3 regions of the Hydrogenophaga sp. FG152 genome follow, and region 2 is predicted to be linked to each of the others. Evidence: predicted binding sites of a transcription regulator. Region 2 holds the regulator's gene; each other region holds the start of a gene.
What was found. Region 2 encodes LexA, which represses DNA repair genes until DNA is damaged. Its sites were predicted from a motif close to ACTGTATNNNNATACAGT; they were not measured.

Region 1: the regulator LexA is predicted to act here: its motif matches at 1,091-1,108, upstream of imuA (translesion DNA synthesis-associated protein ImuA).
Region 3: the regulator LexA is predicted to act here: its motif matches at 1,090-1,107, upstream of ACODTB_RS05970 (DNA topoisomerase IV subunit B).

The regions. Positions count from the first base shown of each region.
Region 1 is NZ_JBMDKH010000001.1:518,891-521,156, reverse strand. Features, by position in the region: gene ACODTB_RS02530 (Y-family DNA polymerase) at 1-287, opposite strand, end outside; gene imuA (translesion DNA synthesis-associated protein ImuA) at 232-1,050, opposite strand; gene ACODTB_RS02520 (aminotransferase-like domain-containing protein) at 1,186-2,266, opposite strand, start outside.
Region 2 is NZ_JBMDKH010000012.1:131,664-133,929, reverse strand. Features, by position in the region: gene ACODTB_RS15675 (D-2-hydroxyacid dehydrogenase family protein) at 1-259, opposite strand, end outside; gene ACODTB_RS15670 (hypothetical protein) at 374-739, opposite strand; gene lexA (transcriptional repressor LexA) at 881-1,558, opposite strand; gene ACODTB_RS15660 (asparaginase) at 1,700-2,266, shown strand, end outside.
Region 3 is NZ_JBMDKH010000003.1:229,146-231,411, reverse strand. Features, by position in the region: gene ACODTB_RS05970 (DNA topoisomerase IV subunit B) at 1-1,065, opposite strand, end outside; gene ACODTB_RS05965 (MFS transporter) at 1,226-2,266, shown strand, end outside.

The DNA of each region.
Region 1 (2,266 bases), on a different contig from region 2:
TTCTCGATGCCGGCGCGCGCCAGCGCGAGCGCGGCCAGGCCATTGGGCGCCCAGGCCAGCTGCGCCACGCCGAGTTCGCGGGCCTCACCCCACACGCGGTCGCGCAGGGCCCGCCGGCCGCCGAACAGGCGCGCGCTGGCCGCCACCTCCATGAGCACGGCTTCGTCGGCCAAGGCCACGCGAGGTGTGAACTGCAAGGCCCAGGTCGCCAGCGCGCGCTGCGGCGCGGCCTCAGTGGGCGGTGCGGTGCCGGTGCTCGGGCTGGGCAGCAGGGCGGACCACAACATGGTCGTTCTCTCGACGGTGCAACCACCGGCTGGGCTCGCGCAGCCGGGGCGGAAGGACGGCGGCCAGACTGGCGGGGACCGAGGGCAGGTGCAGGGTCTCGTCCAACGGCGGGCCCTTGCGCTTGGCAATGCGCAGGTGCAGTTCCCAGTCCACCCCCACGCAGGCCTGCACGCGCAGCGGCGCGGCCGAGGACTCGCCCAGGGCATGCATGGGCCGGCACACGAAGACCGGCGACTCGAAGCCGGTGGCGAGCACCTGCAGCCGGCGGATCTGCTCTGCCCTCGCCCGCGGCAGCCAGGCGACGATCGCGCCGCCGGCCTGGGCCTTGATGAGCTGCTCGGCCGACCACAGGCGCTCGGCCGCTGTGTCGGCCTGCACCCAGACCAGTTGGCGCTCGTCGAGGCCTTCGAAGCGCAGGCCGGGCAGGTGCGGCGCCAGCGGTGGGCCGATCACCACCACCGCCTGCCCGGCGGCACAGACCTGGCGCAGCGCCGGCCCGAGCAGGCGCCATTCCAGCGTGCCGCTGTGCGGGGTGAGGATTTCGGTCAGCCCATGGCCGGGCCAGCCACCGCCAGGCAACTGCGCGTCCAGCGCGGCGAAGCCGCTGGGCCACACCGCCGAGACCGGCGCGCCGAGCTGGTCACCCCGCCACAGCGCCGCGGCCACGGCCGCCGGCAGGCCACCAGCGGGCGGCGGCGCCGGGCGAACGGGTGTGGGGGCCGGGGACGGATCGTCCTCCTGCCAGGAAACGGCGGGCAGCATGGCGGGATGGATGCGCGGGGAAAATGGGCAGCTTCAAAATACTGTATCTCCGTACAGTACATGAAAGCCCAACCCCTGTCCAGCCAAGGCGTGGGAGACCCTTCAACAGGGTCTGGCAGGTTGGCCCTGGGGGCATCAGACCGCCTGGCCCAGGCGCCCGATCCCTTCCTCGATCTTCTCCAGCCCCACGGTGGCGAAGGACAGGCGCAGCGTCGCGTGGTCGGGGTTGCGCGCGAAGAACGGCGCGCCTGGCACGAAGGCCACGCCTTTTTCGATCGCGCGCCTGGCCAGCTCTCCGCCGTCCTTCACCTTGCCACCGGCCCCCGTGAGGCTGGCCCAGACGAACAGGCCGCCCTGCGGTTGCACGAAGTCGATCGCATCGCCCAGCTCGCGGCGCAGGGCGTTGCCCATGGTGGTGGCGCGCTCGGCGTAGACCTTGCGCACCTTGTCCAGCGTGGCGGGCATGCGGCCGGCCTTGAGGTATTGCGCGGCGGTGGCCTGGGCGAAGGTGCTGGTGTGGGCGTCGCTGAACTGCTTGCACATGGTGGCCTTGGCCAGCAGCTCGGCCGGGCCCACCATCCAGCCCACGCGCAGGCCGGGGCTGAGCACCTTGCTCAGGGAGCCGCAGTGCACCAGGCGCTCGCGGCTGCCGGGCACGGTGGGGCTGAGCGCGAGCAGGCTGGGCGGCGGGGCCGCGCCGAAGTAGAGGTCGCCGTAGGGGTCGTCTTCCACGATCAGCGTGTCGTGCTTCACCGCCATCTCCAGCACCTGCTTGCGCCGCTCCAGGCTGAGCAGGCCGCCGCTGGGGTTGCCGAAGGTGGGGATGAGGTAGACGAACTTGGGCTTGTGTTCGGCGATGAGTTTTTCCAGTTCGTCGGTCTTCACGCCGTCGCCGTCCACCGGCGCGCTGATGAGTTCGGCACCGTAGAGGCGGAAGCATTGGATGGTGGCGAGGAAGGTCGGGCCTTCGACGATGACCTTGTCGCCGGGCGAGATCAGCGTCTTGCCCAGCAGGTCCAGGCCCTGCTGGCTGCCGGTGGTGACGATGAGGTCGTTCGCGCCCACGTCCTTCGCGCCCTTGCTGGCCATGAAGGCGGCGAGCTGTTCGCGCAGGGGCTGGTAGCCCTCCGTGGCGCCGTACTGCAGCGCACCGCCGGCCTCTTCGGTCAGCGCGGCGTTCACCGCTTCGCGGATCCCGTCCACGTCGAACATCGCG
Region 2 (2,266 bases):
CATTGACGTCCACATGCCCGCCCACGCGCCCGGTCTGGGCAATGAGTTTGAGGCGGGGGAGTTTTTCAACCAGCTGACGGGTGATGGCGGTGCGTTCCCGGATCAGGACCAGCACATCGGCATCGCGCAATCGGATGGACAGCTGGCCCACGCCCTTGACCGTGTTGGTGAAGACTTTGGCCGGGTAAGGCTCCAGTTTCTCGGCACACCGCAGTTTGCGCACAGCGTCCTGATAGTCATCAAGGATCACAATATTCATGACCCTATTGTGCCTTCACCTCCCAGGCCTTCCGGGCCGCTGACCCCTGGTTACAAGCAGGCAAGGCGCACCGGGAGCCTGGCGGGTGGCCGCGTGCTCTGGCGGCGGCCGAGTTCAGGCCGCGCGCGTGGACAGCTGGCGTTCCTGGTCGGCAAGTCGATCGAGTTCGGCGCACACATCGTTGATGCGGCCCGATATCACCAGCCTGACACCGGCTCGGTGCGCTGCCACAGGGCCGGTCTGCTGCAGCACGCGCACACGAGGCACAGGGTCCGCTGCCGGTGGCACGGCCCGCAAGACAGGTGGCGTGCGGGCCGTGCTGGCGCGCTTGAGCCACCCGGCACGCGCAAAGCGCTGCACAGCCCGCGTGGCCACGGGCTCGTTGGCGGCCGGTGCCCGGCGAAGGGCGGGAGAGGGCAACCAGCAGTCGATCAACTGCAAAGGGGCGCGCCACGTGTTGGTGTTGAAAATTTTTCCCATGCGAAACTCCATTGGGTGGGGTTGAACACAGGCAGGATTGCAAAATCAAACGCCTTCGCAGGGATGTGTCCTTGTGGTGGGTTGCGCACACACCGGGACCAAACGCCCGCCACCTGCTGAGGCGACACGGACCGGGGTCGGTCAGAGCTGGAAGCTGTTGCGTATCAGGCCCACGGCGAGTCCTTCGATTTCGAATGGCTCGCCCGGCTCGACGACGATGGTCTTGTAGTCGGGGTTTTCCGCGTGCAATTCAATCAGGTGCTGGCGCCGCATGAAGCGTTTGACGGTGACGTCGTCACCCAGGCGGGCCACCACGATCTGGCCGTTCTTGGCTTCCTTCGTGGCTTGCACGGCGAGCAGGTCGCCGTCCATGATGCCGATGTCGCGCATGGACATGCCACGCACCTTGAGCAGGTAGTCAGGCGTGCGCTGGAACAGGCTGCGCTCGACCTGGTAGGTCTGGTCCACATGCTCCTGCGCCAGGATGGGCGAGCCGGCCGCGACGCGACCGATCAGGGGGAGCACCAGCTGGGCCAGGCTGGGGATCGGCAGTGTAAGCTGGCGCCCGCGCGAATCGTTGATGGACTGCAGGTCTTCGCTGCGCAGGCGGATGCCACGCGAAGTGCCACTGACCAGTTCGATCACGCCCTTGCGCGCCAGCGCTTGCAGATGCTCTTCGGCGGCATTGGCCGACTTGAACCCGAGTTCGCTGGCAATTTCGGCACGGGTGGGCGGTGCGCCGGTGCGCGCGATCGCCGTCTGGATCAATTCCAGAATCTGTTGCTGCCGGGCGGTGAGCTTCGGTGCGGTATGGGGCATGTCGAGCATGAGGACCTCGTCGGGACGTGGTGGCCAAGGGGAACGCCATCTGGGGAAGCAGGAGCAACGCGGGAAGTGGCTGATACCTGTTTTCTTATCCAGTATCTGTATTTTTAACCAGTTTTCAAGGATTGGCAAGTGGTGGACACAAATCAGGGCCGGCGGCTCGTGATCCTGGGCACGGGCGGCACCATCGCCGGGCGTGCGGCGCAGGCGGGGGACAACGTGGGCTACGTGGCGGGGCAGGTCGGCGTTGCCGATCTGGTGGCGGCGGTGCCGGCTTTGGCCGGCGTGCCGTTGGAGGTGGAACAGGTCGCCCAGGTCGACAGCAAGGACATGGGCCTGCCGGTGTGGCGGGCGCTGGTGGCAAGACTCCGGGCACATCTGGACGATCCCCAGGTGTCGGCGGTGATCGTGACGCACGGCACCGACACCCTGGAGGAAACGGCGTTCGTGCTCCAGCGCCTGCTCCAGCCCACCAAGCCCGTGGTGCTGACCTGCGCGATGCGCCCGGCTTCCGCGCTGGTGCCGGATGGGCCGCAGAATCTTGCTGATGCGCTGGCCGTGGTGCGGCAGGGGGAGGCCGGCGTGGTGGTGGTGTGTGCCGGGCTGGTGCATGGGGCGCTGGAGGTGGCGAAGGTGCACACCTACCGCCTGGACGCTTTTGACTCCGGAGACGCGGGGCCGCTGGCTTGTGTGGAGGAGGGT
Region 3 (2,266 bases), on a different contig from region 2:
GGCGTCTCGCGAGTTCAGGCGCTCCTTGATCTGGCCCTGGAACTGCGGGTCGAGCACCTTGGCCGAGAGCACGTAGCTGGCGCGCGCGAACACGTCTTCGGGAAGCAGCTTCACGCCCTTGGGCAGCAGCGCGTGCAGTTCGATGAAGCCCTTGACCGCCTGGAACAGGCCGTCGCGCAGGCCGCTTTCGTGCGTGCCACCGGCGCTGGTGGGGATCAGGTTCACGTAGCTCTCGCGCACCGGCTGGCCGTCTTCGGTGAAGGCCACACACCAGGCCGCACCTTCGCCTTCGGCGAAGCTGTCGTGACCGCTGTCGGCGAAACCCTCGCCTTCGAACAGGGGAATCACCGGGTCGCCGGTGAGGGTCTGCTGCAGGTAGTCGCGCAGGCCGCCCTTGTAGAGCCAGGTCTGGGTGTCCTTGGTCTTCTCGTTCACCAGCGTCACGCTCACGCCAGGCATCAGCACAGCCTTGCTGCGCAGCAGGTGGGTGAGCTCGCCCATGGGCAGGGCGGCGGTTTCGAAGTACTTGGCGTCGGGCCAGGCGCGCACCGTGGTGCCCTGCTTGCGGTCGGCCTCGCCCTTGGGGGTGACCACCAGGGGTTCGACCACGTCGCCGGCGGAAAACGCCAGCTTCGCCACCTGGCCTTCGCGGAAGCTGGTCACCTCCAGCCGGGTGGACAGCGCGTTGGTCACGCTCACGCCCACGCCGTGCAGGCCGCCGGAGAAGCTGTAGGCGCCGCCCTTGCCCTTGTCGAACTTGCCGCCCGCGTGCAGGCGGGTGAACACCAGTTCGACCACGGGGGCCTTTTCCTCGGGGTGCAGGCCGAAGGGGATGCCCCGCCCGTCGTCTTCCACGCTGACCGAATGATCGGCGTGCAGCGTGACCTTGATCTTCTTGCCGTGCCCGGCCAGGGCCTCGTCGGCCGCGTTGTCCAGCACTTCCTGGATGATGTGCAGCGGGTTGTCGGTGCGGGTGTACATGCCCGGCCGCTGCTTGACCGGTTCCAGCCCCTTGAGGACGCGGATCGAGCCTTCGGAGTATTCGTTGGGTGTTTGGGTCGCCATGGGGGCGGATTGTATGCCCCGAAGACTGTATGCAAATACAGACTTTTGACCTCAGGCCGACCAGCGATGCGCGCGATTCATCAGTGGCGCGGGAAAATATCAAGCCTTCGCGGCATGCCCGTGACAGGCAAGGCCCATCCTTCTTCGCTACAGTTCCCGGATGCCCTCGACCCCCACCCTCCCGACCCCGCCCCGCCTCTCTGCCCTGCAGGTGCTGGCCTGCGGCGCCCTGATCGTCACCTTGTCCATGGGCATCCGCCACGGCTTCGGCCTGTGGCTGCAGCCCATCACCCAGGCGCAGGGCTGGTCGCGCGAGACGTTTTCCTTCGCCCTGGCGATCCAGAACCTGTCCTGGGGCGTCTTCGGCATCTTCGCCGGCATGGCGGCCGACCGCTTCGGCGCCTTCCGCGTGCTGATCGGCGGTGCGGTGGCCTATGCCCTGGGTCTGGCCGGGATGGCGCTGAGCACCTCGTCCACAGGCTTCGCGCTGACCACCGGCGTGCTGATCGGCGCGGCCCAGGCCGGCACCACGTACGCGGTGATCTACGGCGTGATCGGCCGGCAGATTCCGGCCGAGAAGCGCTCCTGGGCCATGGGCGTGGCCGCCGCGGCCGGGTCGTTCGGCCAGTTCCTGATGGTGCCGGTGGAAGGCTGGCTGATCAGCAGCTTCGGCTGGCAACAGGCCCTGCTGTTCCTCGCGGGCGCCGTGCTGCTGGTGATGCCGCTGGCCCTGGGCCTGCGCGAACCGGGCTTCGCGGGCGGCGCACCGGTGCACCGCGAACAGACCATTGGCCAGGCCTTGCGCGAGGCCTTCCGCTACCGCAGCTTCCAGCTGCTGATGGCCGGCTATTTCGTCTGCGGTTTCCAGGTGGTGTTCATCGGCGTGCACATGCCCAGCTACCTCAAGGACCACGGCCTGTCGCCCCAGGTGGCGAGCTACGCGCTGGCGCTCATCGGCCTGTTCAACGTGATCGGCACCTATGCCGCTGGCGCGCTGGGCCAGCGCCTGGCCAAGCGCCACATCCTGGCCTTCATCTACTTCGCGCGCGCCGCGGTGATCGCCGTGTTCCTGATCGCACCACTCTCGCCCATGAGCGTCTACGTGTTCTCCGCCGTCATGGGCCTGCTCTGGCTCTCGACCATTCCGCCCACCAACGCGGTGGTGGCGCAGATCTTCGGTGTGGCCCACATGTCCATGCTG